Actinospica robiniae DSM 44927: one gene and its partner. The protein of the gene in region 2 interacts with the protein of the main gene of each other region in a pairwise test. Links are inferred from orthologs where the notes say so. Each region holds a gene or a part of one and is shown on either strand. Other genes may lie near its edges. The genes, in order: ligA and leuS.

Evidence for each region.
Region 1: the proteins of leuS (region 2) and ligA interact in binary tests that used the Escherichia coli proteins (3 or more experiments, as listed by UniProt). The link is inferred for Actinospica robiniae DSM 44927 from one-to-one orthologs.

Annotation. Positions count from the first base shown.
Region 1 is NZ_KI632511.1:6,804,553-6,819,466, reverse strand. The notes cover bases 4,053-7,079. They hold ligA (NAD-dependent DNA ligase LigA), read right to left. Parts: upstream 6,684-7,079; coding sequence 4,422-6,683; downstream 4,053-4,421. Other genes in these bases: ACTRO_RS29225 (hypothetical protein), read right to left, coding at 6,758-7,057; ACTRO_RS29235 (putative bifunctional diguanylate cyclase/phosphodiesterase), read right to left, coding at 4,053-4,078. Outside these bases: Asp-tRNA(Asn)/Glu-tRNA(Gln) amidotransferase subunit GatA, read right to left, coding at 1-3; Asp-tRNA(Asn)/Glu-tRNA(Gln) amidotransferase subunit GatC, read right to left, coding at 8-316; ACTRO_RS29245 (hypothetical protein), read right to left, coding at 457-1,467; ACTRO_RS44095 (RNA polymerase sigma factor), read right to left, coding at 1,460-1,897; more of ACTRO_RS29235, read right to left, coding at 1,982-4,052; ACTRO_RS29220 (polysaccharide deacetylase family protein), read right to left, coding at 7,124-8,026; ACTRO_RS29215 (methionine synthase), read right to left, coding at 8,120-9,148; ACTRO_RS29210 (hypothetical protein), read left to right, coding at 9,274-9,762; ACTRO_RS46160 (DUF4190 domain-containing protein), read left to right, coding at 9,762-10,172; tRNA 2-thiouridine(34) synthase MnmA, read right to left, coding at 10,180-11,283; ACTRO_RS29195 (Uma2 family endonuclease), read right to left, coding at 11,323-11,901; ACTRO_RS29190 (cysteine desulfurase family protein), read right to left, coding at 12,008-13,207; ACTRO_RS29185 (electron transfer flavoprotein subunit alpha/FixB family protein), read right to left, coding at 13,299-14,258; ACTRO_RS29180 (electron transfer flavoprotein subunit beta/FixA family protein), read right to left, coding at 14,289-14,914. UniProt on the Escherichia coli protein: DNA ligase that catalyzes the formation of phosphodiester linkages between 5'-phosphoryl and 3'-hydroxyl groups in double-stranded DNA using NAD as a coenzyme and as the energy source for the reaction.
Region 2 is NZ_KI632511.1:5,301,874-5,317,165, forward strand. What follows is about bases 11,888-15,292. They hold leuS (leucine--tRNA ligase), read right to left. Parts: upstream 14,986-15,292; coding sequence 12,088-14,985; downstream 11,888-12,087. Other genes in these bases: ACTRO_RS22415 (prepilin peptidase), read right to left, coding at 11,888-11,925; ACTRO_RS43710 (peptidoglycan-binding domain-containing protein), read left to right, coding at 15,292-15,292. Outside these bases: ACTRO_RS22355 (AfsR/SARP family transcriptional regulator), read right to left, coding at 1-2,575; ACTRO_RS22360 (pilus assembly protein TadG-related protein), read right to left, coding at 2,599-3,093; ACTRO_RS43695 (TadE/TadG family type IV pilus assembly protein), read right to left, coding at 3,090-3,560; ACTRO_RS22370 (TadE/TadG family type IV pilus assembly protein), read right to left, coding at 3,535-4,002; ACTRO_RS43700 (hypothetical protein), read right to left, coding at 4,016-4,288; ACTRO_RS22380 (type II secretion system F family protein), read right to left, coding at 4,314-5,210; ACTRO_RS22385 (type II secretion system F family protein), read right to left, coding at 5,221-6,090; ACTRO_RS22390 (TadA family conjugal transfer-associated ATPase), read right to left, coding at 6,104-7,402; ACTRO_RS22395 (CpaE/TadZ family protein), read right to left, coding at 7,404-8,540; ACTRO_RS43705 (hypothetical protein), read right to left, coding at 8,552-9,355; ACTRO_RS22405 (hypothetical protein), read left to right, coding at 9,799-10,281; ACTRO_RS22410 (hypothetical protein), read left to right, coding at 10,266-11,429; more of ACTRO_RS22415, read right to left, coding at 11,449-11,887.

The DNA of each region.
Region 1 (14,914 bases), 1.5 Mb from region 2 along the record:
CATGGTCTCAGTCCTCACCGAGGATGCGCGGAACCCGGAAGCGGTCGTCCTCGGCGGCCGGCGCCTGGGCGAGGACCTCGGCGCGGTCGAGCACCTGGGTCCCGGCCGGACGCACCACGTCGGCCCGGAAGATGTTCGTCAGCGGCTGGGCGTGCGAGGTGGGCGGCACGTCTTCGGTCGGCAGCTCGCTCACCCTCGCCACGGCGCCGACGATCGCGTCGAGCTGCTCGGCGAAATGGTCGAGTTCGGCCTCGCTCAGCGCAAGCCGGGAAAGCCGGGCGAGGTGGGCCACCTCCTCGCGGGTGATCGCGGACATCGGTCCTGCTTTCTGCTCGCAGCGGCGCCCGCGGACGCGCCGCGGCCGGGTCGGACCGCTCCATCCTAATGGGGGTGGAAGGAGACGAGTCCCGCTTTTCACCGGCGCGCGACGCGCCCTGCCGCGTCTTCGGCCGAATCTCAACCCAGCGCGCGGATCATGGTGGTGAGGGCGGCGCTGTCGTGGCTGGAGTCGTCCACGGGGGACCCGCCGTCGAGGAAGACGATGTCGAGCAGGTTCCCGCTACGCACGACGTAGCCGTGGTAGTCGGAGGCGGTGTAGTTGCCGTTCACCTGCGCGGGCCGGCCCTGATCGGTACGCCTGATGTCGGTGTAGGCCACACCGTCGGAGACCGTCGCGGTCTTCGTGGCCACCTCCGTGGAGGGCACGTTCTTCACATCGGTCATGTCCTTGAGAACCGAGCACGCCCCCACATCCCTGACCAGCGCAGCGTACGCGGCCTGCGCCGCCGCGACACTGCTATAACGCACGTACTCCTGCCTCGCCCCCGAAGTGCCGTCGAACCCGGCACCGGTGACATCCGCCGTGGCAGTGAAACTGTTCATCGAGAACCCGGCGACATCCTTCGAGAAGATCGGGTAGCCGTTCGCCGCGTCCGCACACGGGTAGAGAATCGGGGTCTGCCCCATCAGCGCCACACCGCTCAGCGCCGTCGACACACCACCCCCGGCCCAGTGCAGCGTGCCGTCGAGCGGCACCAGCGACGGCGAAAGCCAACCAGCCGGAACCGCCGACCAGAACGTCTTCACAGCGCTCGGGATCGAACTCGTCGGTGTGCCCGAGTTCGTGTCGCTCGGCGTGGTGGTGGTCGGGTTCTGCGTCGGAGCGGTCGGACTCGCGGATTCGGACGCCGACTGGGACGGCGACGGGCTCGCCGTGATGACGCTCGCACTGGCCGAGACGGAGGAGTTCGCGACGGGCACCTTGCCGGGACCGCTGTGGTTCAGCGAGACCGCGGCCACGCCGCCCGCCCCGCCGAGCACGGCCACGGTCAGCGCGGAGGAGGCCAGCCGTTGCCGGGTGCGGCGCTGCCGGCCTCGCTTGCGGGCCGCCGCAGCGCCGGGCTCGCGCGCGGCGCTGCTCGCCGACTCGACCACGCCGGAAAGCAGTTCGTCGAAATGCTCAGACATAGCGCGTACCCTCCTTCGAAGTCGTTTCGTGAGTCGAACTGCCGGATGTGTCGGACGTCGCCGGGCCGGCGGCCCGGCCGACGGCCTTGGCGCCGCGGGTCTGCGTGGTCTCGGGGCCATGCCCGGCCTCCTGTGCGAACTCGCTCAGATGAGGGGCCAGCGCCTTGCGACCGCGTACCAGGCGCGCCTTCACCGTGCCGGAGGGCACCCCGGTCTCCGCGCAGATCTCCTCGACGGAGAGGTCGAGCAGATGGTGCAGCACGATCACCTGCCGCAGCTCCGGTGTGATCTTCTGCAGCGCGACGACGATCGCCAGCCGGTCCGGGCTCAGGTCCGGTACGTCGGAGCTCTCCGCGGCCTGGCGCCGGTGCGCGGTGAACGTCGGCGCCCCGCAGCAGGCGCGCTCGATGGTGTCACGCCTCTGCGGCACGACCGGTTGTCACTCGGGCGGATTACTTTTCGCGGGCTGGGATCGGCGGGGACGGGCTGGGCCGAGAGAGCGCTCGGACGCCGGTCAGGGGGCGCCGCGCAGCGAAGGCCGGTTCTTCGGCCCGGGCAGCGCCGCGGTCGGACGGCCGTGCGCGACGGCCTGGGCCCGGCGGTTGAGCCACGCCGTGGCCTCGTGCGCGGGCAGCGCCTTGGCCAGCAGCCAGCCCTGGGCGATGTCGCAGCCGAGTTCGGCCAGGCGCTGCCAGGTCACCTGGTCCTCCACGCCCTCGGCGACCACCTTCAGGCCGAGCGAGTGGGCGAGGTCCACGGTGGAGCGCACGATCGCGGCGTCCTCCTGGTCGTGCACCAGCCGGGCCACGAAGGATTTGTCGATCTTGATCTCGCGCACCGGCACGCTGCGCAGCAGCACCAGGGAGGAGTAGCCGGTGCCGAAGTCGTCCAGCGACAGGTTCACCCCGAGCGCGTCGAGGCGGTGCAGGGTGGCCTTCGCGCGCTCAGGGTCCTGCAACAGCACCCGCTCGGTGATCTCGAGCTGCAGCGCGGCCGGCGGCACGCGGTGCTTGCGCAGGCCTTCCTGGATCGCGGCGACGAAGTTGGGGCCGTGGATGTCGCGCATGGAGACGTTCACCGCGACCGGCACCGACAGGCCCGAGCGCCACCAGACTGCGGCCTGCGCCAGCGCCCGCTCGACCACGTACGTGGTGAGCGTCGGCATCAGGCCGGTCTGCTCGGCGAGCTGGACGAACTCCTCCGGGTTGACCGGGCCGCGTCCGGCGTGGTTCCACCGCACCAGGCCCTCGAAGCCGACGACCTGGCCGGTGGCGAACGCCACCTTCGGCTGGTAGTGCAGCTGGATCTCGCCGCCGGCCAGCGCGCGGCGCAGGTCGCCGAGCAGCGCGAGCCGGTCCGGGGTGTTCTGGTCCCGGCCCGCCTCGTAGACCGCGATGCCCGAGCGCGAGCGCTTGGCCTGGTACATGGCCACGTCCGCGCGCTGGAGCAGCTGTTCGAAGTCGTCCGCGTCCCGGGGATACTCGGCCACGCCGATGGAGCACTCGAGGTCGAGCGTGTAGGCCTCGAGCTGGAACGGGATCGTGAAGCACTCGGCGATCCGGTGCGCGGCGGAGAAGGCCTCCTGCTCGGTGCGCACGTTCGGCAGCAGCACCACGAACTCGTCGCCGCTCCACCGGGCCAGCATGCCCTGGCTGCCGACGCAGGCGGAGAGCCGACTGGCCACCACGCGCAGCAGCTGATCCCCGATCAGGTGCCCGAGCGTGTCGTTGACGTCCTTGAACCGGTCGAGGTCGAGCAGCAGCACGCCCACCCGGCCGCCGGTGCGCTCGGCCACCTCCAGCGCCTTGTCCCCCTCGGCGCGCAGCAGCCGGCCGTTGGGCAGCCCGGTGAGCACGTCGTGCTTGGACTCCCACTCGCGCTCCCACCGCTCGGTGGTGCTGCCGTGCACGACGTAGATGGCGGGCAGCAGGCACAGCAGCAGCCAGCCGTGACGCATCGTCAGCCCCACCACGAGCGGGGCCAGGCAGACCATGGCGCCGGACGCGCGGGTCTGCCGCCAGCCGTCCCGGCGCAGCTGCAGCGAGAACGGCAGGCCGCGCACCTGCGCCACGTAGCCCCAGACCAGCGAGTGGTTGACGACGACGATGACGCAGCCGGTGACGATCAGGGCGCTGACCCTGGCCGGCCCGAGCACGTTGGCGTGGACCGCGCTGTTGCCGTTCCGGTCGACCAGCAGGGTGAACAGGAACGAGCCGGCGAAGTAGGAGATGGCCTGCTGGCAGACGTTGAACGCGATCCGGTCGAAGGTGTGCCGGCGGCCGACCTCGGCCAGCAGCATGCCCAGGGCTTGGGCGAGCACCGCGTCCTGCCAGCCGTCCACGGCGTAGATGGCCGAGGCGAAGGCGAGGCCGAGGCTGGCGCCGTCGGTGTTGCGGCGGGACAGGACCGGCCGGGCCTCGCCCAGGACGACCAGCGCGATCAGCAGCCAGAGCACCGCGGGCTGCAGCTGCAGCCGGCCGGCCGCGCCCGCTCCGGTCCACAGGGAGTAGAGCGCGGCGGCGATCGCGGCGCCGCCGCCGCCTATGACGAGACTGAGGTAGGCGCGCGGACGCCAGGTCGGATCCGTCCAGAACATCCGGAACCGCGCCATCTCCACCTCCGTCGTCGAGCCGGTTCAGTCACTCAGGCACGGGCCGATCACTCCGGCCGGACGCGCCGGGCACGCGACGGGAGCGCGTGAGCAACCAGGCTAATCGCATAGCACGTATTCAGGTGAAAGCTTGGCCGATTCGTGACGGTGAATCAGATGATCTTCGTCTCCGCGCCCACCCTGGCCTGCGCGGACACGGGAGGGGTAGCGCGCGCCGCCCGCGCCGGGCTCACACGCCAGGGCGCGCGCCGGGCACGCGCCCCCGCCGGGTCGTCAAACCGGCGCCGACTCCGCGACGCCGGTTTGAAGACCCGGCCCAGGCGGACGGGCGGGCCGGCGGCCCCTACGCGATCTCCTCGTCGGCGTCCGCGGCGGCGTCCGCCGCCTCCTCGGCCCCGGACTTCTCGGCGGCCGGCGTCTGTTCGGGCTCGGCGGCGGTCAGCTCCCCGGCCAGCAGCGCGCGGAAGCCGGCCTCGTCGAGCACCGGCACGCCGAGCTCGGTGGCCTTGTCAGCCTTGCTGCCCGGGTTCTCCCCCACCACGACGTACGAGGTCTTCTTCGAGACCGAGCCGGACACCTTCGCGCCGGCTTCCTGCGCCGCGTCCTTGGCACCGTCCCGGGTGAAGCCCTCGAGCGTGCCGGTGATCACGACCGTCAGCCCGGCCAGCGGCTGCGGCCCGGCGGCGCGGGCGGGCACGGTCGGGCGCACGCCGGCGGCGAGCCAGCGCTCGATGATCTCCCGGTGCCAGTCCACGGTGAACCACTCGACCACGGCCTGCGCGATGGTCGGGCCGACACCGTCGATGCCGGCGAGGTCCTCCGCGCTCGCGTCGCGCAGCGCCTCGAGCGAGCCGAGCACTCGGGCCAGCTCACGGGCCGCGCTCGGGCCCACATGCCGGATGGACAGGGCGGTCAGATACCGCCACAGCTCCTTGGTCTTCGCCGCCTCGATCTGCTCGAGCAGCTGGGCCGTGGTCTTGGTCGGCGCCGAGGGCTTGGCCTTGGTGCCCTTGGTGTAGAAGTACGGCACGAGTTCGAGCGCGCCCTCGGCCGCCTCCTTGCCCCGGGCCTTCTGGTACATCCGCGGCTCGGCCAGCTTCTCCACCGTCAGCTCGAACAGTTCGCTCTCGGAGGTGAGCGGCGCCTCGCCCGAGTCCGGCGCGGTCAGTGCGGCCGCGGCCTCGTAGCCGAGGGCCTCGATGTCCAGCGCACTGCGCCCGGCCAGATAAGCCATCCGCTCCTTGAGCTGGCCCGGGCAGCTGCGCGAGTTGGGACAGCGCAGGTCGATGTCGCCCTCTTTCTGCGGGGCGATCGGCGTGGCGCAGGACGGGCACTCGGCCGGCATCACGAACTCGAGCTCCTCGCCCGTGCGCAGCTCGACCACCGGCCCGACCACCTCGGGGATGACGTCGCCGGCCTTGCGCAGCACGATCGTGTCGCCGATCAGCACGCCCTTGCGCTTGACCACCTCCTGGTTGTGCAGGGTGGCCTGGGCGACGGTGGACCCGGCCACCGTCACCGGCTCCATCACCGCGTACGGGGTGACCCGGCCGGTGCGCCCCACCTGCACCCTGATGTCCAGGAGCTTGGTGGTGACCTCCTCCGGCGGGTACTTGTACGCGATGGCCCAGCGCGGATCCTTGCTGGTCGCGCCGAGCCGGCCCTGCAGGGCGAGGTTGTCCACCTTGACCACGACGCCGTCGATCTCGTGCTCCACGTCGTGCCGGTGCTTGCCGTAGTACTCGATATAAGCGAGCACCTCGTCGAGCGACTCGACCACCTTGACCCGGTCGGAAGTCGGCAGGCCCCAGGCGCGCAGCAGCTCGTACGCGTGCGACTGGGAAGTCACGTCCAGGCCGCGGCGGGCGCCGATCCCGTGCACGACCATGCGCAGCGGCCGCTGGGCTGTGACCCGCGGGTCCTTCTGCCGCAGCGAGCCGGCCGCGGTGTTGCGCGGGTTGGCGTAGGAGCGGCCCTCGTGCTCCATCGCCCAGGCGTTGAACTCCTCGAACTGCGCGCTCGGGAAGTAGATCTCCCCGCGCACCTCGACCAGCTCGGGCACCGGGTGCTCGGCCGAGCCGGTCAGCTTCGACGGGATGCCCTTGATGGTGCGCACGTTGGCCGTGACGTCCTCGCCGGTGCGCCCGTCGCCGCGGGTGACGCCGCGGATCAGCCGGCCGTTCTCGTAGACCAGGGCGACGGCCAGTCCGTCCACCTTCAACTCGCACAGGTACGCGGGCACGGAGCCGACCTCCCGGACCACGCGCTCGTTGAACGCCGCCATCTCCTCGGCGTTGAAGGCGTTCGCCAGCGAGAGCATCCGCTCGATGTGGTCCACCGAGGCGAAGTCGGTGGACAGCTCGGCGCCGACCTTCTGCGAGGGCGAGTCCGGCGTGCGCAGCTCCGGGTGCTCCTCCTCCAGGCCGACCAGCTCGCGCATCATCGCGTCGTACTCGCCGTCGGCCATCGTCGGCCGGTCGAGCACGTGGTAGCGGAACCGAGCCTCGTCGATGACCGCGACGAGTTCGGCGTGCCGGTGGGCCGCCCCGGACTCCGTGGGAACGACGGCCTCGCTGCTCAGGGAGGTGTCTCGCTTCTCAGCCATAGACACAAACTACCGGTGCCCACCGACAGAAACAGCCGACCACGGCCGGTGACGCGCTTCGAGGGTTCTCCTGGTCAGAGCTCCTCGTCCACGTCGAGGTCGAGCAGGTATCTGCTCTCGTCGAAGATCTCGAGCAGCACCACCACGAGTACCTCCCGCACCACTGTGTACTCGAGCATGAGCCCGGGTGCGACGTAGGCCTTGCGGTAGTTGTCGTTCGTTCCGATGGATGCGGTAGCGGTCTTGTGATACGGGTCGCGGGAGAGCACCTTCACCGCGTGATCGAGCATCGCCTGACGTTCGACGGGCAGTTCGTCGCGCGTCTGCTTGGCCTCCACGGTGTAGGAGACCTTGAGTTTGGGACGATCCGTCATGCCACGGTCCGTCCCGATACGTGACCCACCATGCCCCGATGGTACCGCTGCGGGGCCGACGGTAGGTCAGACGTACTGGGTGACGTCGGCGACAGCGAACCCCTGGGCCTGGATGTGGCGGTACAGGTTGGTCATCATCTGGACCATGGTCTTGCCCTTGAGCTGGGCCGGACCGCGGAAGTGGCACAGGATGATGTCGCCCGGGTTCAGCTGCCGGCGCGAGGTCTGATACTCCATGTCCTCTATCTCCATCGCCTCCCGCCACATCATCATGCCCTTGAGACCGGCCTGGCGCACCGCCGCGCGGGTGGTCTCGTTGTAGTTGCCGCCCGGCGGCCGGAATATGTAAGGCGTGACGCCGTACTCCCGCTTCAGCTTGACCTGCTGCCCGGCCACCTCGTCGAGCTGCTGCTGGAAGGAGAGCCCGGGCATCTCCAGGGGATGGGTCACCGTGTGGTTCTGAATGGAGACGAAGCCGGTCTCGTACAGCTTCTCGAAGTACGCGTAGTCGTCCCGGATCAGCGTGTCGGCCAGCGAGAGGGTCAGCGGGATCTTGAAGTCCTTGACCATCTGGATGAAGGCCGGGTCCTTGTCGATCCCGTCGTCGATGGTGACGAACACGATCTTCTCGCTGGCCGGGACGTCCGAGAAGGTCGTCGGGTGGTTCGGGTCGAGGTGGATGGCCTTGGCCGTGGGCGGCGGCGGGGCCGGCAGGAAGGGCTTGAGGCCGTAGCGGCTGGAGAGCAGTTGCGCGTCCACCACGTTCTGCGCGGCGGCCTTCGGCTGCGGCGACGCGGCGGTCGTCGGCGCCTTGGTCACGCCCGCGTTCGCGGCTTGCGCCGACGTGGGCGACCCGGCCGGCCCGTCGCAGGCGGAGGCGAAGGTACCCAGGGTGGCCAGTGATGCCGCACCGCCCATGATCTTGGTGAAGCGGCGGCGGGACCAGGCGTGCGGCTGCGGATCCGTCATGTACTGACAGATGCCGCCGACCGGGGAACGGTTGCCGGATTCTTCAGATTCGGTTCAGCCGTGTTCGCTCGAACGGCCCCGCGCGCCGCCCGCTCACTCCACGTCGGCGAGCGCCTGCGCCGCGTCCAGGCACAGCCGCTGCGCCCGCGCCGCCCACTGCGGGCTCGCGCCGGCCAGGCCGCAGGACGGCGTGACCACGACGGCGCCGGCGATCTGACGGGGCGGCAGGCCGATCCGGCGCAGCGCGAGGATCTCGTCGACGAACTTCTGGTAGCCCGGCGGCACGCTGGAGACCGGGTCCAGCGCCGGGACGACGCCCGCGTAGAGCATGACGCCGGCCTCGACCAGCTCGGCGAGCTCCTCGTCCTGGCGGGTCGTCAGCAGCGACCAGTCCACCGAGACGGCGGAGGCGCCGGCGCCGCGCAGCGTGGCGAACGGGACGTCCGGGGCGCAGCAGTGCACGACGACCGGGCTGTCCGGCGCCGCGGTCTCGATCACCCGGCGCAGCAGGTCCCGCGCGGCCGGCTCCTCCACCGAGCGCAGCCGGCCGAAGCCGCTGGCGGTCGGGACGGTGCCGCGCAACACGCCGGGCAGCGCCGGTTCGTCCAGTTGGAGCACGAGCTTGGCTCCCGGGATCCGCCGGCGCAGCTCGGCCAGATGCAGAGCGAGGCCCTCGGCCAGCGACTCGGCCAGGTCCCGGCAGGCGCCGCGGTCCGCGAGCACCTTGTCGCCGTGCTTGAGCTCGATCGTGGCCGCGAGCGTCCACGGCCCCACCGCCTGCACCTTCAGCGCGCCGGTGTAGTCCTGGGTGTGCTCCTCGAGCAGGTCCAGATCACGGCGCAGATGGCTGTGCGCCCGCCCGTGGTCGCGGCCCGCCGCGTCGGCCACCCGCCAACCGGACGGAGCAAGCTCCACCGCCAGGTCCACCAGCAGTGCGGCCGTGCGCCCGGCCATGTCCGCCCCCACCCCCCGCGCGGGCAGCTCGGGCAGGTACGGTAGGCCAGGAGCGCCACCCAGGCCGTCGAAAACCAGGCGCAGGGCGGCTCCCAGATCACCGCCCGGCAGCGATCCGACGCCGGAGGCGGCTGGTCCCGGGACCGCGGCCCGGTGATCGTTGGTCATGTCTGCAGAATATCGCTACACCCGCTAAGGCGAATCTGCTCCGAAAAGAGCGGCGGATCAGGGCGGGCTATGCAAAACTCTGTCATCCGACGGGTGAGGACTTCGACCGGCTAGCGTTGAGAGGGGTGATCCGCGTGCAGACCATGTTCTTCACCGCCACGGCCGCGGAACTGTCTCGGCTCGTCGGCGCCTGGAGCCGCGGTCGTGACGCGGTGGCGGCGGGCGTGCGGCTGGCCTTCGTGGACGCGGCGGACCTCGATCCGGCCCAGCTGCTGGAACTCGACACGCTGGCGACCGGGCACGACCCGGTGAGCGTGCGCGAGGCGCTGCTGACCCCGGCGCGGGAGCTGGGCCGATGTGCCGCGCTGGCCCCGGGATCGCTGGCTCAGGGCACTGAGGAGCAGGTGGTGCTGACCGTGCGCACCCCGCTCTACCGGCAGCTGGCCGGGTGCGGGGACCGGCGGCTGATGGAGCTGGCCCGGCTGTGGCAGGTGCGCACCTGGGGCACCGAGTGGAGCGCCGAGCGCTACGCCGGCCTGCTGCGCGGGCTCTCGATGCTCTCGGAGCTGGCCACCCGCGAGTACCGCGGCGTGTACGTGCGCTTCGACGTCTGATGTCGTGGTACGTACCGCTCGGCCCGGAACCCGAGGACGCCCGGCCGTGGCCCGGGCCCGAGCCCGAGGACGCGATCCCGAAGCCGCTGCGCGCGGAGAAGGCCTCGCCCTCGACCGTGCCGGGCCTGGCCTACGCCGCGCGCAGGTCCGGCGCGAGCACGAGGACGGCCGCGGCCGTGCGGCTCACCAGGATCAACGTGTGCTCCCTGCTGTCGCTGGTCCTCCTCGTGCTCTGCCCGCCGGCCGCGATCGTCTTCGGCGGCCTGGGGCTGCGCCAGATCCGCCGTTCGGGTGAGCGCGGATTCGGCCTCGCCGTCTTCGGCATCGCCGCGGGCGCGCTGCTGACCCTGCTGCTGGCCCTGGCGGTCTTCGTCCTGTTCGTGCTCTTCGCCTTTCCGCCGCAGCAGTGAGGACGAATCAGGCGCCTGCGACCGCGTCGGCCCGGCGGGTCGCGGTGATCGTGGCCGAGCCGATGACGCGGCTGCCGTCGTAGAGCACCGCGGTCTGTCCCGGCGCGATGCCGCGCACGGACGCGGCGAACGCCAGCATCACCACGCCGCCATCCGCGTCGTAGCGGGCCGAGGCCGCGACCGGCTCGCCGTGCGCGCGCAGCTGGACCAGGCAGTCGAAGCCGTCCCGGCCGACCGGCCCGCACCAGCGCACGTGCCCGGCGTCGAGCGCGTCCACCGCGAGCTCCTCGGCCGTGCCCACGGTGACGGTGTTCTCGACCGGCGAGATCTCCAGCACGTAGCGCGGGCGCCCGTCCCCGGCCGGATCCCCGATTCGCAGGCCCTTGCGCTGCCCGATGGTGTACCCGTACGCCCCCTGATGCTCCCCGACCACGGCGCCGGAGCTGTCCACGATCTTGCCGGGCGCGGTGCCGAGGCGCTCGGCCAGGAACCCGCGGGTGTCGCCGTCGGCGATGAAGCAGACGTCGTGCGAGTCCGGCTTGTCCGCGACGGCGAGCCCGAGCCGCTCCGCCTCGGCGCGCACGTCGGTCTTGAGCGAGTCGCCGAGCGGGAAAAGCGCGCCGGCCAGCTGCCGGGCGTCGAGCACACCGAGGACGTAGGACTGGTCCTTGGCCGGGTCCAGAGCGCGATGCAGCTCCCGCCCGCCGTCCGGCCCGTCCACGATCCGCGCGTAGTGCCCGGTGCACACCGCGTCGAAGCCGAGCGCCTGCGCCTTGTCCAGCACCGCGGCGAACTTGATCTTCTCGTTGCAGCGCAGGCAGGGGTTGGGCGTGCGCCCCGCGGCGTACTCGGCGACGAAGTCGTCCACCACGTCCGCGTGGAAGCGCTCGGCCATGTCCCACACATAGAACGGGATGCCGATCACGTCGGCGGCCCGCCGCGCGTCGCGCGAATCCTCGACGGTGCAGCAGCCGCGGGCCCCGGTACGGAAGGACTGCGGGTTGCGCGAGAGCGCCAAGTGCACCCCGGTCACTTCATGCCCCGCCGCCACCGCGCGGGCGGCCGCCACCGCCGAGTCGACTCCGCCGGACATCGCTGCTAGTACTCGCATACCTCAAGGGTACGTGAGCCGGACAGGGGATTTTTCGTACTACCGGGACGGGACGCGCAAGGGGATGTCGAGGGCGAACGGGACGTCGGTCACCAGTCGGCCCACGTGGGCGCGCTTCCACTCGAACCGGTCGCCGACCAGCCGGTGCTCGTGCACCACCGGATCGTCGTCCTCGCCACGCTCGATCAGCCAGAATGAGGCGATGCCCATCATCGCGTACATGGCGGGCTTGTCCTCGCGGTCGCGCTCCTCGGATTCAGGCGAGACGACCTCGGCGGCGAGAACGATGTCCTGCGGGAGATAGACCGACTTATCCAAGTCGAAGGCCTCGGCGCGAACGATGGAGATGTCCGGTTCCGGAGCGGATCGCGGACTCTTCCGCACGGCCATTTCCCGGAGCACGCGGTATGCATCCGGCGCCTGCTTGAGCAATTCGCCTTCGAGCATCCGGACGATAACCAGATGCCAGCTCTTCTGCGGGCTCATGACGAGCGCCCCCCGGATCAGCTCGGTGTGCTTCGGCAGATCCGGAGGGAGGTTCTCGAGCGTCCAGCCATCGGGCGGCGTAGCCGGCAACACCGGGGCGTACATGTCCCATTCCTCCTCGTCGTTCGCCATCTTTCCGAACCTTTCTACGAGGGTCTCGCCTTATCTGTGCCGCAATCCGCTGAAGATCACACCATCGGGTGATCAACGACGCCGGGCCTTCGCCCCCTGCGACGCCTCAGCTCAGCCCGGCGGCCCGGGCCCGGCTGACGACCGCGGGCAGGGCCTCGAGCAGAGCGTCGACGTCCTGATCGGTCGAGGTGCGGCCGAGCGAGAAACGCAGCGAGCCGCGGGCCAGTTCCTCGCTGCGGCCCATGGCCAGCAGGACGTGGCTGGGCTGGGCGATGCCGGCCGAGCAGGCGGAGCCGGTGGAGCAGGAGATGCCGCGGGCGTCGAGGAGGAGCAGCAGGGAGTCGCCCTCGCAGCCGGGGAAGCAGAAGTGCGCGATGCCGGGCAGCCGGTCGGCGGCCTCCGGCTCGGGCCGCGCGTCCGGCTCGGGCAGCGCCGGACCGGAGAGCACCGCGCCCGGGACCGCGCGCAGCACGCCCTCGATCAGCCGGTCCCGCAAGGCGCACAGCCGCACGTACTCCTTGGGCTGCTCGGCCCGGGCAGCGGTGACGGCCGCGGCGAAGCCGGCGATGCCGGGGGTGTCCAGGGTGCCGGAGCGCACGTCGCGCTCCTGGCCGCCGCCGTGCTGCAGCGCGGTCAGCTTCGTCTCCCGGCCCAGCAGCAGCGCGCCCACCCCGAGCGGGCCGCCGAGCTTGTGGCCGGTGACGCTGAGCGCGTCGAGCCCGCTCTCGGCGAAGTCCAGCGGGAGGTGGCCCGCGGCCTGGATCGCGTCGGAGTGGATCGGCACGCCGTGCCGGTGCGCCACCTCGGCCAGTTCGCGGATCGGCAGCACCGTGCCGACCTCGTTGTTCGCCCACATCAGGGTGACCAGTGCGGCGGTCTGCGGGTCCTCGGCCAGCGCGGCGTCGAGCGCGGCCGGGGCGACCGAGCCGTCCGGGCGCACCGGCAGCCAGTCCAGCTCGGCGCCCTCGTGCTGCTCGAGCCAGAACAGGGCGTCGAGGACGGCGTGGTGCTCGATCCTGGCCGCCACGATCCGCACCCGGCGCGGGTCCTCGGCGCGCCGGGCCCAGTACAGGCCCTTGACCGCGAGGTTGTCGGCCTCGGTGCCGCCGCCGGTGAACACCACATGGCTGGGCCGGGCGCCGAGCGCGGCGGCCACCGCCTCGCGCGACTCCTCCACGACCCGGCGCGCGGCGCGGCCCGGGCCGTGCAGCGAGTTCGCATTGCCGACGAGCGCGAACTGGGCGTTGACCGCCGCGATCGCGTCGGGATGCATGGGCGTGGTCGCCGCGTGGTCGAGGTAGGTCATAGCGAGCTTGATTCTAGACGCCGGGGGAACACACCGGAGCCCCGCATCCGCCGAGGTCGGCGGAGGCGGGGCGGCGGTTTGCCGGGCGGCGTTACTTGCGCTTGGCGATCTCTTCGGTGGCCTGCGGGACCACCGCGAACAGGTCGCCCACGACGCCGTAGTCCACCAGCTCGAAGATGGGGGCCTCGGGGTCCTTGTTGACCGCGACGATCGTCTTCGAGGTCTGCATGCCGGCCCGGTGCTGGATCGCGCCGGAGATGCCGCAGGCGAGGTAGAGCTGCGGGGAGACGGTCTTGCCGGTCTGGCCGACCTGCGACTGGTGCGGGTACCAGCCGGAGTCCACCGCCGCGCGCGAGGCGCCGACGGCGGCGCCGAGCTGGTCGGCGAGGGCCTCGATGACGGAGAACTTCTCGGCCGAGCCGACGCCGCGGCCGCCGGAGACCACGATCGCGGCCTCGGTCAGCTCGGGCCGGTCGCCCTTGGCCACGGTGACCTTCTCCACCACCCGGGCCAGCTTGGCCGACTCGGTCAGGGTCACCTCCACGTCCACCCGTTCGGCCGCGGCCGCTTCGGGGGCGGGCGGCGTGGCGTTCGGCCGCATGGCGATGATCGGGGTGCCCTCGGTGACCGAGGCGTGCACGATCGAGGAGCCGCCGAAGATCGACTGCTCGGCCACGAACACGCCGTCGGCGACGGTGAGGTCCACGGCGTCGGTGAGCACGCCGGAGCCGGTCTTGATCGCCAGCCGGCCGGCCACCTCCTTGCCCTCGGCGGTCGCGGCCACCAGCACGGCGGACGGCTCGTGGTCGGCGACGATCTTGGCGAGCAGTTCGGCCTTCGGCGCCACGACGTAGTCGGTCAGCTCGGCCGACTCGGCCACGTAGACCTTGGCCGCGCCGTACTCGGCCAGCTTGTCCTTGGCCTTCTCGAAGCCGGCGCCGATGTACACGGCGGACGGGGCGCCGAGCGCACGGGCCTTGGTCAGCAGCTCGAGCGTGACCTTCTTGACGTCGCCTTCGGTGTGCTCGACCAGGACGAGGATCTCAGACATGTGATTCACTGCCTTCCCGGCGGAGCCGACTCAGACGAACTTCTTGGACGCGAGGAACTCGACGAGCTCGACGCCGCCGTTGCCCTCGTCGCTGACGATGGTGCCCTTGGCGCGCGGCGGGGCCACGGTCGCGTCGAGGACCTTGGTGCGCGAGCCGGCCCAGCCGACCTCGGCCGCGTCGATGCCCGCGCCGGCCGCGTCGAGGGCCTCGACCGGCTTCTTCTTGGCCGCCATGATCCCCTTGAACGAGGGGTAGCGCGGCTCGTTGATCTTCTCCACCACGGAGACCACGGCCGGCAGGGCGGCCTCGACCACGTCGTGCCCGTAGTCGGTCAGCCGGTTGATCTTGATGGCGCCGCCGTCCACCTCCACCTTCGAGGCGAAGGAGAGCTGCGGCAGGCCGAGCCGCTCGGCCAGCAGCGCGGGCACCAGCGAGGTGCGCGCGTCGGAGGCCTCGGAGCCGAGGATGACCAGGTCGTACTCGAGGGTCCCGAGCACCTTCGCGAGGGCGAGCGAGGTGGCCAGCGCGTCCGAGCCGGCCAGCGCCGGGTCGCTGAGGAACACGGCCTTGTCGGCGCCCATCTGCAGCGCCTTCTTGTAGGCGTCGGTGGCGTCCTCGGGACCCATCGACACGACCGTGACCTCGCCGCCGTGCT
Region 2 (15,292 bases):
CGCGGGCGACGTCGGCGGTGGTGCCGCGGGGCCACAGGGCCGCGGCGAGCACGCTCGGGTGCACGCCGTCGCGGTGGTGCAGCAGGAACACCAGCGCCTCGTTGAGCAGCGGGAGCCGCTCGGTGTCGGCGAACTCGCCGAACCTGGTGCCCACGGTCTCGAGCTCGCCGAGCACCCGCACGAACACCGACGGCTGCTCGTCCGGCAGCGGCCCGGTGTAGCCGACCCCGGTCACCCGCGCCATCCCGCCGCCCCCGCCGCTCAGCGGCACGCCCTCGACGTCGCCGACGGCCCGGAACAGGCCCAGGATCGCCGCGTACTGGTCCGCCGGCAGCAGCTGCGCCTTGGCTTCGAGGCCGAGCCTGGACTCGCGCACGACGCCTGAGTCGTCGATGTCGAGCCGGCCCGCCGCGCCCGCGACGTCCGCGCCCACCACGAAGCCCATGCCGACGCGGGTGGTCTTCGGCGCGATCGAGATCAGACGGCTGAGAAGGGCCGGATGCGGCTCCTCGGCGATCAGCACGAAGTGCGGGGCGAAGGATCCGGCCTGGGTGGCGCGGGCCCGGGAGCCGAGGATCGAGTCGAGGCCGGCCGCCGAGAGCGCCTCGGCCCGCTGGGCGGCTTCGGCCTCGAGCACGGGCAGGATCTCGTCGAGCAGCTTCACGTGCTTGACCCGGGCCGGGGCCAGCGGCGAGAGGTCGCCCGGGAAGCCGACCAGGGTCACCGACATCCGGTCCGACCAGGCGTTGGTGGCGAGCTCGACGGCCATGGCCGAGATCATCGCCGAGACCTTCTCGGCCGGGCCGCACACCGCGAGCACGCCGGGGACGGCCTCGAGGTCCACCAGGATCCGCTCGTCCCCGCGCTCTCCGCCGCTGCCGATGGACACCAGGCCGGGGTACGGGGCGAAGCGCACCCGCGCGGCGTCCCCGTCGACCTGGCCGATGGCCGGCCGCGGGAAGTTCCAGGACCGGCCGTCGGCCGCGGTGAACCAGGGCAGCGGCGCCTGCTCGGGGGCGGTCGGGTCGGCGGGCTCGTCCAGCATCAGCTCGATGCCCTGCGCCCGCAGCCGCAGCCCGGCGGCCGGGGGCAGCGGCCGGTCGCGGCGCACGAGCTCGGCGGACAGGCCGCGCAGGGCCAGGTCGAGGAACCAGACCTCGACCTCGCCGGCGCCGACCCGGATCGACTCCTCGGCCACCGCGGCGTCCCCGGTCGGGGTGGTCGGCCGACGGCCGCCGACCCGGTTCCACAGCTGGCGGCGGCGGTGCCGGCCGAGCGCCAGCAGCAGCCCGGCGGCCATCAGCGGCGCGCCGGCGATGCCGTAGAGCACCCGCTCCTCCACCGGCCCGAGCTGCCGCTCGTCCGCGGAGGCGGTGCCGCGGTGCGAGGTGCGCGGGGCGCCGGCGTCGATGGTGCCGCCGTCGTCCCCCTGCCCGGCCGATTGAGCGGCCTGAGAGACCACGGAGGCGATGTCCTCGGCGGTCTGACGGACCTTCACGCCCTGCGGGTTGGCCGGAGTGAGCTTCGTGTGCGCCGTGGCGGACGTGCCGGACGCGGATCCGGCTTGCCCCTGCTGTCCTTGCTGCCCCTGCTGCGCGCTCGCGGACGCCGCGGAGGTCCCGGCCGAGGAGTCGTCCGTCGTCGGCGCGGACGATCCGGAGGCCGTGGACGAGGATCCGGCGGTGGACGGGGGCATCTGCGTGATCAGGTCCCCGCCGGTCGCGTCGGCCGGCATCTCCAGGATCCAGCCGGGCCGGATCAGCGAGGCCTCGGTGAGCTTCTGCCCGTCCGGCTGCACCCGGTCCTTGTTGAGCTCGTAGATCTCCTTGTAGCGGCGGCCGTCGCCCAGATGCCGGTCGGCGATCTCCCAGAGCGAGTCGTGGTTGCGCCCCTGCGGCGGCTGCACCCGGTAGAGCTTGGTCCCGGAGGTGCTGTCGACCGAGACCGAGGTCAGCGTTCCGCTGTCCGGCCGGGCCAGCTGCTGCCCGGGACGCACCGACGGCAGGTTGCTCGCGCTCGCGATCACCCCGGCCGCCTTGAGCGCCGCCGAGGCGCCGGAGACGTTTGCGGACACGGGCTGTCCCGGATACAGCTGCGCGGAAGCGGCGGTCTGCGCCCTCGGCATCGCGACCGGCGTGTGCCCGAGGTGCGTGATGTCGGGCGCGAACGAAGCGGCGGTGGCGGTGAGCATCAGCAGCGCGGCGACGAGCTGGCGGGCCAGGAACTGGCTCGGCCCCGCCCCCGGCACCCGGGCCGGCAGGCCGACCCCGCGCCGCGCGTTGGCCAGCTCCACCAGTACGCACGCGGTGAACTGCGCCCAGGCCAGCCACACCACCACGGCCAGCGCCTTGAGCAGGATCTGGCTGCTCAGCGGCTGGCGGAAGGTGTCCTGGCTCGGCATGTGGTGCGGCAGCGGCCAGCCGATGAAGTGCACGAGCGCCAGGGGGATGCCGCCGAGCAGCACGGCGAGCAGGAGCAGCGCCCCGAGCGCCCGGAAGACGTCGCCTATCGTGCGCCGGTACTTCCTGGCCCGCCCGGTCTGCAGTTTCACCGGTTGTGGCGGTGTGTACGTCATCGTGCTCCCCCTTCCACCTCGCGCTATCGAATACCCGCTTGGACGGTCGCCGTACCCGTCTCCGTGACCGTGATGGATCCGCCGCCGAAGATGGCGTCGAACACCAGCGGCTTGTAGGTGATGTGGACCGAGACCGTGACGGTGTTGCCCGGCCCGAGCTGGCAACCGTCAGCGCTCTTATTCGCGCCTTCGTTGCCGAAGCTCGTGTCGAGCGCGACCACCCCGCCGGCGTCCACGGTCTTACGCACTCTCGGGTCGAGCAGATAGGCCTTCGCCCGCGCGCACCCGTCGTTCGCGATCGCCGCGGTCCCGGACTGCTGCAGAGTGCCGAGGTCGAGGTTCTGCGCCTCGGCCCGCGCGGCCTGGTCGGCGAAGTCGGCGGCCCGCTCCCGCTGCGAGATGGCGAGGCCGACGTCCACGACCACGGAGAGCAGCACCCACACGACCAGCGCCCAGCCGATCATGATGAACGTCGCCGAGCCCTGCTCCCGATCCTCCCGCGCGCATCGCGATCTCATCGCTGCTCCCGGAAGTAGTCGAAAGGTGCGTAGGACGACTCCGTGAGCGAGAGATTCTGGCCGAACAGGGTGAAGTCACAGGTCACGGTGATCTGGACGACTTCCGTGAACGACTGCGCCGAGGTCGTCCCGGTGGCCTGCTTCGACGGAAGCTGGATCCGCATCGTCGCCGGCGTGATCGGCAGGTCGTTCTGGTCGTCGCGGGTGCAGGTGCCCTGCAGGTCCGCCCAGGCGGCTTTTCGGGCTGGGCCCGTCATATCGTTCGCAGGGTTCTGGACGGAGGCCATGCGCGCGGCGTCGGCGGCGGCCTCCCGCACCTTGGAGACGTCCTCGGCGTAGAAACCGCATCCGACGCAGATCAGGAAGAAGACCATCATGACCGGCACCGCGATCACGACCTCGACGGTCGAGATGCCTGCCTCTCCGCGCTCACGCCGCGCTCTAGCCGTTCGGGCCGACACACGCACCCGCCTGGGTGTAGTAGCACTCGACCGGGCCCTGACTGGCGGCGTCGAGATGGAACTGCCAGTCCGGCACCACGGAGACGATCGAGAACGAGACCTCCATGCCGACCTCCGGATACGCGCCGCGGGTGACCGGGATCGGCGTCGCCTGCAGCGAACCGTCCGAGACCAGTCCGCCGATGAGCTGGTTCACCCACGTCTTCGCGTCCTTCTCGGCGGGTACCTGCCAGGTTTTGGGATTGGCCGCCGCCTGCTCCCGCGCCGTACGAGCCCCTTCCTGGGCAGCCGTCTGCGCCACATGGCGGGCGAACATGGCCAGCCCGAACTGAACCGAGCCGAACATGAACAGGAACAGGAGCGGGGTCCACAGCACGAACTCGATGGCCGTGGCCCCCGACTCCTTGTCCTGCCTGTTCCGGCGAGCGGAACGGGGCGTTGCCTTCATGGCGTACTCGACGTCAATTACCGGGGCCGACACCGGCGCAGGCGGCACCCGGGGCGGCGCCCTTGCCCGTGCCGTTGATCTGGTCGCAGACCTGCTGGCCCTTGGCCTCCAGGGTGGTCAGCAACCAGAAGCCGACCGCGACCACGATGGCGACCACGATGGCCGAGATGATCACCCACTCGACCGCGGATGCACCGCGTTCGGACTCCTCGGATCTCGCCCTCGCGTAGCGCGCCGTGAATGAGACGCGTAGGTACTGCAGCGCCGGGCCGAACACCGTGTTCATGGCAGTGCTCCCTTCTTCGGACTTGCTACCTGAGGCCCGAGATCTGCATGATCGCCGGGAAGATCAAATAGATGAGAAAGCCGGTGCACAGCAGCAGCTGCGCCACCAGCATCGACTGCGACTGCTGGCCCGCCTTGCCCTCGATCTCCGCCAGTTCCCGGCGCCGCATGGTCTCGGCCCGGGAGGCGAGGGATTGGCGGATCTTGGCGCCGTCGTCCGCGGTGAGCGCGATCGCGTGTCCGAGGTCGACGAGTTCTTCGACACCGAGCGTGTCGCCGAGCGCGCTCAGCGCCGCCCATTGGGTCTGGCCGGAGAGCCGCGCGGCGGTCAGCGCGTCGCGGATGCGGCGCACCGCCCAGCTGTTGCTGATCTCCGCCGCCGACATGATGGCCTCGGGCAGGCCGCGGCCGCCGGAGAGGTTCATCGACACCAGATCGAGGAACGCGGTGACCACCCGGCGGAAGTCCGCACGCCGTTCCTTGGCATCGCGGCGCACCTCCAGGTCAGGCAGGACGAAGAACAATGCCGCACAGCAGAGCGCGAGCCACACCGGGACCAGGGCACTGAGGTGGAAGCCGACGAGCCAGAGCGCGACGAAGAACAGCGGCGGCAGGAAGAACCCGACCGCGGCGAGCCCGAGCTTGGTCGTCAGGAAGGCTTCCCAGCCGCGGTCCAGAATCGCCAGGTCGGCCCGCAGGGACCGCATCTGCCAGCCCTGACTCGCGTAGAACTCGGCCGCCTTCCGGCCGATCAGCTCCCTGACGGACTCGGCCCGCTCCCGCCGCTCGGCGCTGTGCGGGCCGAGTTCGCGCAGCGCGTCGATCTGGGCCACGGTCACCGCGGCGCTGGGCCGCGACGGTATCAGGGCCCGGATCAGCAGGAACACTCCGAGGCCGACCAGCGCGCCGAGGGCGATCTCCACGATCACGCGTTCACCTGACCCGTAGCAGGAAGCGTTCCGGTGTCTTCATCTCGGCGAGCTTGCGCAGCCAGAAGAAGCCCGCGGCGAAGAAGGACACCACGATCAGCAGCACGACCTGGCCGACGGCGGAGTCGTACGCCTGGACGTACCGATGGTCGAAGAGCGCGAGCCCGAGCACGACCGCGGCCACGCTGATGACGATGATCTGGACCGAGCGCCGCGTGCCGGCTCGCTGGGCGATGATGCGCTGGCGCATGTCCACCTCTTCGCGGGCCGACTTGGCGAGCGCGCCGAGCACCTCGCGAAGCCCGGGGCCGCGCAGTTTCGCGTTGAGGATCAGCGCGGCGATGATGATGTCCGCGCTCGGGTCGTCGATGTCGTCCGCGAGGTGCTGCAGGGCGTCGGCCAGGGGCATCCGCCCGCGCACCCGGTCCATGAGGGCGTCGAGGTGCGGGATGAGCAACGGCCCGGCGGTCCGGGCCGCGGACGGGATCGCCTGCTCGAGGCCGACGGCTCCGGCGATGGTGTCGCGCAGCGACTCCGTCCACATGGCGAGGGCTTCCACCCGCTGCATGCCGAGCCGTTCGCTGCCCAGCCCGCCGAACAGCTGCTTCCAGAAGAAGACCAGCACCGCCACCGCGATGCCGGCGACCGGCCACCGGGTCAGCACACCCGCGACGATCCCGACCAGCAGGGCGATGATGAGCCGCTGTCCGGCGCTGCGCATCCGGTCGCCAATCTTGAAGCCGCCCTCGGCGGGGCGCTCCTTCGGCCTGAAGCCGACCAGGGCCGCGATCAGCAGGGCGATGCCGCCGCCGACGACCAGGCCGGCCAGGATCGCCTCAAGCGTGGAGATCTGCAGGAGTTCTCGAGGGTTCATCGCCACATCCGGTTCATCGCCACAGTCCGCTCGGCTGATACCCGTGGGCCAGCAGTTCGTCGATACAGGTGACCGGGGAGTGCGGCATGGCCCGTCCGTCGGGGCCTTCCATGAACACCTCCGAGGAGAGCACCCGCCCGTCCACGCCGCTGACCTCGCGCACCGAGGTGACCATGCGGCGCACGGTGCCGCCGCGGTGGTAGTCGTTGCGGCGGGCGATGAAGACCACGAAGTTGATCGCGCCGGCGATCAGCATGTGGCTGGCCTCGACCGGCAGCCGCTCCTGGGCCTGCAGCGCGTAGGTGGAGATGCGGTTGAACACCTCCTGCGAGGAGTTCGCGTGGATCGTGGAGAGCGAGCCGTCGTTGCCCTGCGACATCGCGTTGAGCATCGTGACGATCTCGTCGCCGAGCACCTCGCCGACGATGACCCTGCTGGGGTTCATCCGCAGCGACCGGCGCACCAGCTCCGCCATGGTGATCGCGCCGAGGCCCTCGGAGTTGGGCAGCCGTTCCTCAAGCGCCACCGTGTTCGGGTGCAGATCGGGGAACTGGTCGAGGCCGAGTTCGAGCGCACGCTCCACCGTGACGAGGCGCTCGTGCGCGGGGATCTCGTTGGCCAGGGCCCGCAGCAGCGTCGTCTTGCCGGCGTTGGTCGAGCCCGCGATCATGATGTTCTTGCGCGCCTGCACGGCCGCGGCCAGGAACGAGCCGAGCTCGGTGAGCACGGTGCCGTTGCCGACGAGGTCGGACAGGAAGACCTTGCCCATGCGCGCGCGGCGGATGGAGAGCGCCGGGCGGCGGGTGACGTCCATGACCGCGCTGAGCCGGGAGCCGTCGGGCAGGCGCAGGTCCAGCTGCGGGTTGGCTGCGTCGAACGGCCGTGAGCTCAGACCCGAGTAGGCGCCGAGGATCTGGATGAGCTCGACCATCTCCTCGTCCGACTCGGCGATCGGCTCCACCATCGCCTCGCGGCCGTCCGCGTAAGAGACGAAGACCCGGTCGCAGCCGTTGACGTCGATGTTCTCGATGTCCGGGTCGTCCAGCAGCGGCTGGAGCCGGCCCACGCCGAACAGCGCGGCGTGGATGCCGGCGGCGAGGGCCTCCTCCTCCTCGGCGGTGGGCGGACGCCGGCCGGCGGTCATCTCGGTGTGCGCGTGCTCGGACAGCGTCTGGCCGATCACGGCCCGGGCGTACTGCCGCTCGTCCTGCGCGGTCATCACCGGCAGGCCGCTGATCTGGTCGAGCCGGCGCTGCTCGGCTATCCGGTCGCCGACTTCCTGACGCAGCCGTTTGACGAGGCCGTGGTCCATCTCAGCCCACCGTCCGATCGCTCGGATGCGGCACGCTCTTGAGGTTCGCGGCCGTGGTCGCGCCACCGCGCGGGTTGCTGAAGTACGGGTTGGTCGAGTTCGGGTTCGAACTCCCGTTGCCGTTCGCGCCGCCGCCGGGCGTCACCGAGGTCGGCGTGATCGGGATCGAGGTCATGGTCTCCGCGTTGACCGAGGCGGCGTACGCGGGCTGCGGCGGCGGCGTCGGCTGAGGCGGCGTCGGCTGCGGCGGCGTCGGCTGCGGCGGCTGGAAGCCGGGGTGCTGGGGGTACGCCGCGGGCCGGCCCTGGGGCTGCGGCGGCTGTGCGGACTGCGGCGCCTGCGGGCGCAGCAGTCCGTAGCGGTGGGAGACGGTCGCGGCCAGTTCCCGCGCGCTGCGGGTGACCAGTGCCTTGTCGACGCGGCCGCGGGCCCGGCCGTTCAGCGCCGCGGCGCCGGTCTCGTCGTAGGCGATGACGCCGACCACCTCGGCCCCGGCGGTCGTGGCCGAGAGCAGGTCGCCGACCTGCTTGACGGTCTCCTTGGCCCGTCCGGGCGGGACGATCAGCACGATGCCGATGGGCGGCCGGGCCAGCGAGACCGAGCTGTTCTGGCTGGCGTGCAGGCGGGCGGAGAGGCTGTTGGCCCGGTCCCGCACGTGCGCGATCTGCTCCGCCTCGGCGCGCGCGATCAGCAGCACCAGGCCCGCCTGGCCGAGCAGGTCGACGCTGGGCGAATCAGGGCCGATACGTCCGCAGTCGGCGATCACGTCGGCCCCGCCCGGCAGCTCGCCGAAGCGGTCGAGGGCGCGGCCGAGGGTCGGCCACAGCCCGGTCATGCCGCGCGCCTGGTCCGCGTTGCCAAGTCCGACCAGGATCTCCAGGCCGCCGCGCAGCCGCTGGGTGTGCTGGGCGAGGGTGCCCGGATCCAGGCCGCGGCGGGCCTCCACCGCGAGCGAGACGAGGCCGCGGTTGGGGTCGAGCGGGCCGCCGTGGTCGGCCGGCATGCGGTAGACCAGGTCGCCGCCGTGCGGATCGCATTCCGCGAACAGGGCGCGGCGGGGCCAGACGGCGGCCAGGGCCACGGCCGAGGTGGTGACCCCGGGGGAACCCTTGTCCGCCGCGAGAGCGATGAGCGTCATGAGGACACGGCCTAGTTCCCAGCGCTCGCCGTGCCGCCGGGCGCGGAACCGTTGCCGCCGGCGGAGGGGGCGGCGCTCGCGTGCGTGGAGGCCACGCCGTTCGCGCCGGTGGTGAACACCAGGTTGCCCTCCTGCGAGGCGGTCAGCAGGTTGGCCGCGTCCGCCTTGTCGACGGAGATCTCGAACACGCCGGCCGAGTTGGAGGAACCGTTGTCGCCGGGCAGCTCAACGATTCTCACCGAAGTCGCCAGCAGAAGCGTGACGTCCGCGCCACCGGTGGTGCCGGGCTGTGTCCCGACGTAGTACGCGGAGACCGTGTCGCCGACGCCGAGGCTGGGCGGGTACTGGGAGGCGGTCAGGGAGACCGCGAAGGTCATCAGGTTGCCGTCGGCGGCCGGCGAGCTGTTGAGCATCTGCCCGATCAGCAGCGTGCCGGGCACCAGGTCGGTCTCCGCCGTGTACTGACTCAGCTGGCCGCGCTGCGACCAGGTCACGTAATTGATGGAGGAATCCTGCGCCACCATGGCTTCGCTGATATCGGCGTCAGTGATCTGCTGTCCCTGGGCGACGTGTCGCGTCACTTGGATCACTCCGACTCGGTTTCCCGCCTGCATCTGCAGGTAAACCGAAGCGAGCACGCCTGCTGCGATGAGAAGCAGGGCCAGGGCGGCCAGCGCGGGCTTGCGTTCGCGCGAGGTGGTGGGCGGACGTACCGGTCCGGGGGGCGGGGCAGGCGCGCTCGGCCGGGCGGCGGGGGAGCCGGCAGGCTTCCATCCCGTCATCCCGGCGACATTGTTCTCCGTGCTGCTGCTCACGATCCGTACCCCCGGAGTGGCCGACTGGCTCCTGATAGTAGCGGCGCAGTCGGAAAACTCAACAGGGTCCGCGGCCGAATATGTGGCAAACCGCAACCAGGCGTGCAAGATCATCGCAGTGTTCTGGCTAGAGGCGTCGAAGGACACGTTTTCGCTACACGTATACGCTCCGGCATTATCGGGCTACCGGTGCCGCGGTTGGCCCGGTACGATCCGGTGTCGACCCATCTGTCTTCGATGGGCGATCCGGGACCTACGCAGGGGGAACTGTGCGTTCGCGGACAACTGCCCTCGTCACCGCCATGATGCTATGCGCGGCGCTTTACGGTTGCTCGAGTTCCGTACAGCAAAGCGGTGGAATCAGCGGTGCGGCCACGGGAGCCGCGTCCTTTGCGCCCGGCTCGGCGGCCACGGCCTCGCTCGCACCGGTCTCGGGATTGTCGATGAGCTTCAAGATCCCCTCGGATCTGAGCCTTCAGTTCCAGACCACGGATCAGGGTTCGGTCACGGCCGATGAGATTCAGACGATCCTGGTGTATCAGTATGAAGGCTTCATCGAGGCACTCAGCTCCGGCGAGGCGACCGAGGCGAACTTCCGCTATCTCACCGCCGGCGACGCGCTGAGCACCGAGAACTCCCAGCTGGCCTGGTGGAAGAAGCAGAACGAACGGCTCACCGGCGTCGACCGGCTCTACGCCTTCACGGTCTCGGCGAGCGGAAAGGGCCAGGCCGAATACTCGTATTGCGAGGATTCCACCCGGCTCGACTACGTGGACCTGGGCGACGGCCGGACGATCCAGAACACCGCGGGCACCACGGAAAACTACACCCTGCGCCAAGGCATCCTGGTGCAGGGCAAGGGCGAACTGTGGGCGGTCGAACAGGTCTTGACCAAGGACGGAGCGTCCTCATGCATCGGAAAGTGAAGGGGCGGGCGGCTTTGTCCGCCGCGGTCCTGGTCTCCTCCAGCGTCCTGGCCACGGTCGGGTCGGTCACACCCGCCATGGCGGACAGCGTGGCCATCTGCCCGAGCAGCGGCGGCAGCAGCGGCGGAGGCGGCGGCGGAGGCGGCGACACCTACAAGATGTGGGAGGTGGTGAACCAGCAGATCACCTCGTGCTCCAACGGAGGCAACGCCGCGCAGAGCGACGGCAGCAGCGGCTCTGCGAGCATCGTCCCGTGCTGGTGGGCGCCAGCCTACGACCCGGCGGGCCTGCAGGGCTACGTCCAGGCCTTCGAGTCCACAAGCTCCACGGACAACTGGTACACGATGCTGGCCAAGGAGTACGACACAAACGGCACCGACGCCCCGCCCTCCGACTACAAGTCGGACTCGGGACCGCCGTGGGACAGCTACAACGTCGGTACGACACCCCTGGGCGAGTGGTACGGCATGTTCTACAACAGTGCCGCCTCCGGGGACCAGCTGGACACCTGCTCCCATGAGCTGGCTGCTCTGGGGGCCAAGCAGTTCTACTGGGCCGACAACGAAGACCAGCCGACCGGAACGCCGGCGGAAATACCCGTCTTCACCGATCTTGAACTCGCCCAGTACGTCGAGAGCGTAGTGCTGCTGCCCGCGGCGCAGGTGAAGTCGAGTCAGGGACGCAATGACGCCGCGGGCGACCCGGCGAGGGCGACCGTCGGCCTGCCCATCTGGTACTGGCAGGATGAGGGCACTACCCACACGAAGGTGGACCAGGAAGTCTGCGTCTTCGGTACGCGGTACTGCGTGGACTTCACCGCCTACGCCGTCTCCTTCACGATCGATCGCGGCTCCGCCCCCGGCCGAGCCTGGAGCGGCGACTGCGTCCATCAGTCCTCGAACACACTGGGGCCGGAGTGGCACGGCCAGTCCGCGTCGGTGAATCCGACCTGCGGCGTGGAGTACTCGACGCTGGCCAGGGGCGTGACGCCGACGGTCTATACGACCTGGCACGTCCACATCACCTGGGACGGGGGCGACTGGAGCCCGCCGAACGACCCGGTGATCGCCACGACCCTCGATCCCTTCGACGTGCAGGACATCCAGGCCTACAACCGGACCTCGCCGAGCGCGACGCCGAGCTCCTAGCGAAAGCGACACCGCGCGGTCAACCCCGGATCAGCTCCACGGCCTGGGCGGCCAACGCCGCCCAGGCCCCGAGTATCAGGTACGGCCCGAAGGCGACCATCGACTTGCGCCCGACCCGGCCCAGCGCCATCCCGCCGAGCGCGGCCACGCAGGCGGCGAGCATGCCCAGCAGCAGCCCCGCCACGGCCACTGGCAGCGCCGCCCAGCCGAGGAAGAGCCCGAGCACGCCGACCAGCTTCACGTCGCCGAAGCCCATCGGGCCGAAGAACCACAGCAGCCAGAACAGTCCGTAGAAGAGTGCTGCCGCGATGGCCGCGACGGCCAGGCGCCACCAGGCGCCGCCCGCCCAGGACGCCGCGGTCAGCCCCAGCAGCCCCCAGCCGCAGAGCGGGAAGAGCACCTTGTCCGGCAGGCGCTTCGTGCGCGCGTCGATCCACGCGAGGATCCCGCTCGCAAACAGGAATCCCGCGTACACCACCCCGACTACCCACTCCATGCGCCCGACGATACCCCGACGGACAGCACCGGGGCCGGTGCGCAGCGTGCGCACCGGCCCGTGGAGGGAACTTCCGCGCGAACCGGCGCCCGAAGCACCGGATTCACGTCAGCCGACCGCGTCCGGACCCGTCACCCGGGCGCCGGCCGCGCGCCGGCCGGGCTACGCCGGGACGATGTTCACCAGCTTCGGCGCCCGCACGATCACGGTTCTGACACCGCGGCCGTCCAGCGCGCGCTGCGCCCCCTCCGTCGCCAGCGCCAGCTCCTTCAGCGCCTCCTCGGCGATGTCCGGAGCCACCTGGATCTTGTCGCGCACCTTGCCCTGCACCTGGACCACGCAGGTCACCTCATCGGCGACCAGGTACTTCGGATCCGCCTGCGGGAACGGGGCGTAGGCCAGCGACTCGTCGTGGCCCAGCCGGGACCACAGCTCCTCGGCCAGGTGCGGCGCGAACGGCGCGACGCCCAGCACCAGTGCCTCGGCCGCGGACCGCGGCACCCGCTCCAGCTTGGTCAGGTGGTTGTTCAGCACGATCAGCTTGGCCACGGCCGTGTTGAAGCGCAGACCCGCCACGTCCTCGGCCGCCCCGGCGACCGCCTGGTGCGTGGCCCGCAGCGTCGCGGTGTCCGGCTCCTCGTCCACCACGCGCAGCTCGCCGGTGTCCTCGTCCACCACGTTGCGCCACACGCGCTGCAGGAAGCGGATCGAACCGGCCACCGCCTTGGTGTCCCAGGGCTTCGAGACCTCCAGCGGTCCCATCGACAGCTCGTAGACGCGCAGGGTGTCCGCGCCGTACTCGGCGCAGAAGTCGTCCGGGGCGACGGAGTTCTTCAGCGACTTGCCCATCTTGCCGGCCTCGCGGGTCACCTCGGCGTCCTGCCAGAAGTACCCGCCGTCGCGCTCCTGCACCTCGACGGCCGGCACCGGGAAGCCGCGGTCGTCCCGGTAGACGTCGGCGGTGATCATGCCCTGGTTGAACAGCTTGTGGAACGGCTCCTTCGAGGAGACGTACCCCAGGTCGAACAGCACCTTGTGCCAGAACCGCGCGTACAGCAGGTGCAGCACCGCGTGCTCGGCACCGCCGATGTACAGGTCCACCCCGCCGACCGGCTTGTGCTCGGTCGGGCCCATCCAGTACCGCTCGTTGGCCGGATCGACGATGTCCTGCTTGTTGTCCGGGTCGACGTAGCGCAGCTCGTACCAGCAGGAGCCGGCCCAGTTCGGCATCGTGTTGGTCTCGCGGCGGTACCGGCGCAGGCCGCGGCCGTCGCCCAGGTCCAGCTCCACGTTCACCCAGTCGGCGTTGCGCGACAGCGGCGTCTCCGGCTCGCTGGCAGAGTCCTGCGAGTCGAAGGTGCGCGGCGAGTAGTCCTCCACCTCGGGCACCTCGACCGGCAGCATCGACTCGGGCAGCGCGTGCATCGCGCCGTCCTCGTCGTAGACGATCGGGAACGGCTCGCCCCAGTAGCGCTGCCGGCTGAAGAGCCAGTCGCGCAGCCGGAAGTTGACCGTGCCCTCGCCGATCCCCTTGCCCTCCAGCCACTTCGTGATCGCGGCCTTGCCCTCGACCACGCCCAGGCCGTCCAGCGAGACTTCGGGGTTGGCCGAGTTGACCAGCTCGGCGTCGTACGAGCTGAAGGCGTCGTCCCAGGCGGCCGGGTCCTCGCCGCGTCCGTCGGTCGGCTTGACCACACAGCGGATCGGCAGGCCGAACGCGCGGGCGAAGGCGAAGTCGCGGGTGTCGTGGGCGGGCACGGCCATGATCGCGCCGGTACCGTAGCCCATCAGCACGTAGTCCGCGATGAACACCGGGACCGGCTCGCCGTTGACCGGGTTGGTCGCGTAGGCGCCGGTGAACACGCCGGTCTTGGTCTTGGCGTCCATCTGCCGGTCCACGTCGGACTTGGCCGCGGCCATCGCCCGGTACGCCGTGACCGCCTCGGCCGGGGTGTCCGCCCCGCCGCGCCACGCCTCGGGGGTGGCTTCCGGCCAGGCCGCCGGCACGATCCTGGTCACCAGTTCGTGCTCGGGCGCCAGCACCATATAAGTAGCGCCGAACAGGGTGTCCGGGCGGGTGGTGAAGACGGTGATCCGGTCCTCGCCGACGGCGCCGTCCGCGTCCGCCGGCCGCGCCGGCACCGCGAACGAGACCCGGGCGCCCTCGGACCGGCCGATCCAGTTGCGCTGCTGCAGCTTGATCGCCTCGGGCCAGTCCAGCAGCTCCAGGTCGGACAGCAGCCGGTCGCCGTACGCGGTGATGCGCATCATCCACTGGCGCAGCTTGGACTTGAACACCGGGAAGTTGCCGCGCTCGGACCGGCCGTCCGCGGTGACCTCCTCGTTGGCCAGCACGGTGCCCAGGCCCGGGCACCAGTTGACCGAGACCTCCTTGGCGTAGGCCAGCCGGTACTCGCCCAGCAGCTCGTCGCGCTCCACGGCGGAGTGCTCGGACCAGGCCCGGCCGTCCGGGGTGGGCCGCACGCCGGAGGCGAACTGCTCGATCAGCTCGGCGACCGGGCGGGCGCACTGCCGGGCTGGGTCGTACCAGGAGTTGAAGATCTGCAGGAAGATCCACTGCGTCCAGCGGTAGTAGTCCGGGTCGATCGTCTCGATCGAGCGGCGCGGGTCGTGGGCCAGGCCCAGCCGCCCCAGCTGGCGCCGGTAGATCTCGATGGCCCGCTCGGTGGAGGCGCGCGGGTGCTCGCCGGTGGCCACCGCGTGCTGCTCGGCCGGCAGGCCGAAGGCGTCGTAGCCCAGGGTGTGCAGGACGGTGTAGCCGTTCATCCGCTGGAACCGGGCGAAGACGTCGGTGGCGATGTAGCCCAGCGGGTGCCCGACGTGCAGGCCCGAGCCCGAGGGGTAGGGGAACATGTCCATGATGAAGCTGTGCTTGCCCTCGGACACCTCGCCCTTGAGCGGCCCGACCGGGTTGGGCGCCTCGAAGGTCCCGTGCTCGCGCCAGTAGCCCTGCCAGCGCTCCTCGATCTCGGCGGCCAGCTTCGCGGTGTAGCGGTGCGCCGGTTCTTCTCCGGGCCCCGCGACCGTGCTCTGAGTCATGTCAAGTTCCTCGCAGTCAGTCGCAAGTGCTTGGTCGGAAGTGTTCTCGTGCCGCAATGAAAAAACCCCTCGCACAGGAGGGGTCGCCACGCTGAGTCGATCCTCAGCGCGGCCGGCCAAGAAGCAGGCGCACAGCTTGCATGTGTGCAGGATACCACCCGCCCCCGCCCGCACGGTCCCGATATCCGCCCTGATCGCGGCCGGGGTACCGGCCGGTAGCCGTGCGCGCTCTTAACTTTCGCCGCGTAATGCGATACCGTCCGGTGGGCCCACCCACACCCCGCCCCTCTCCCCGCGCGAGGACACT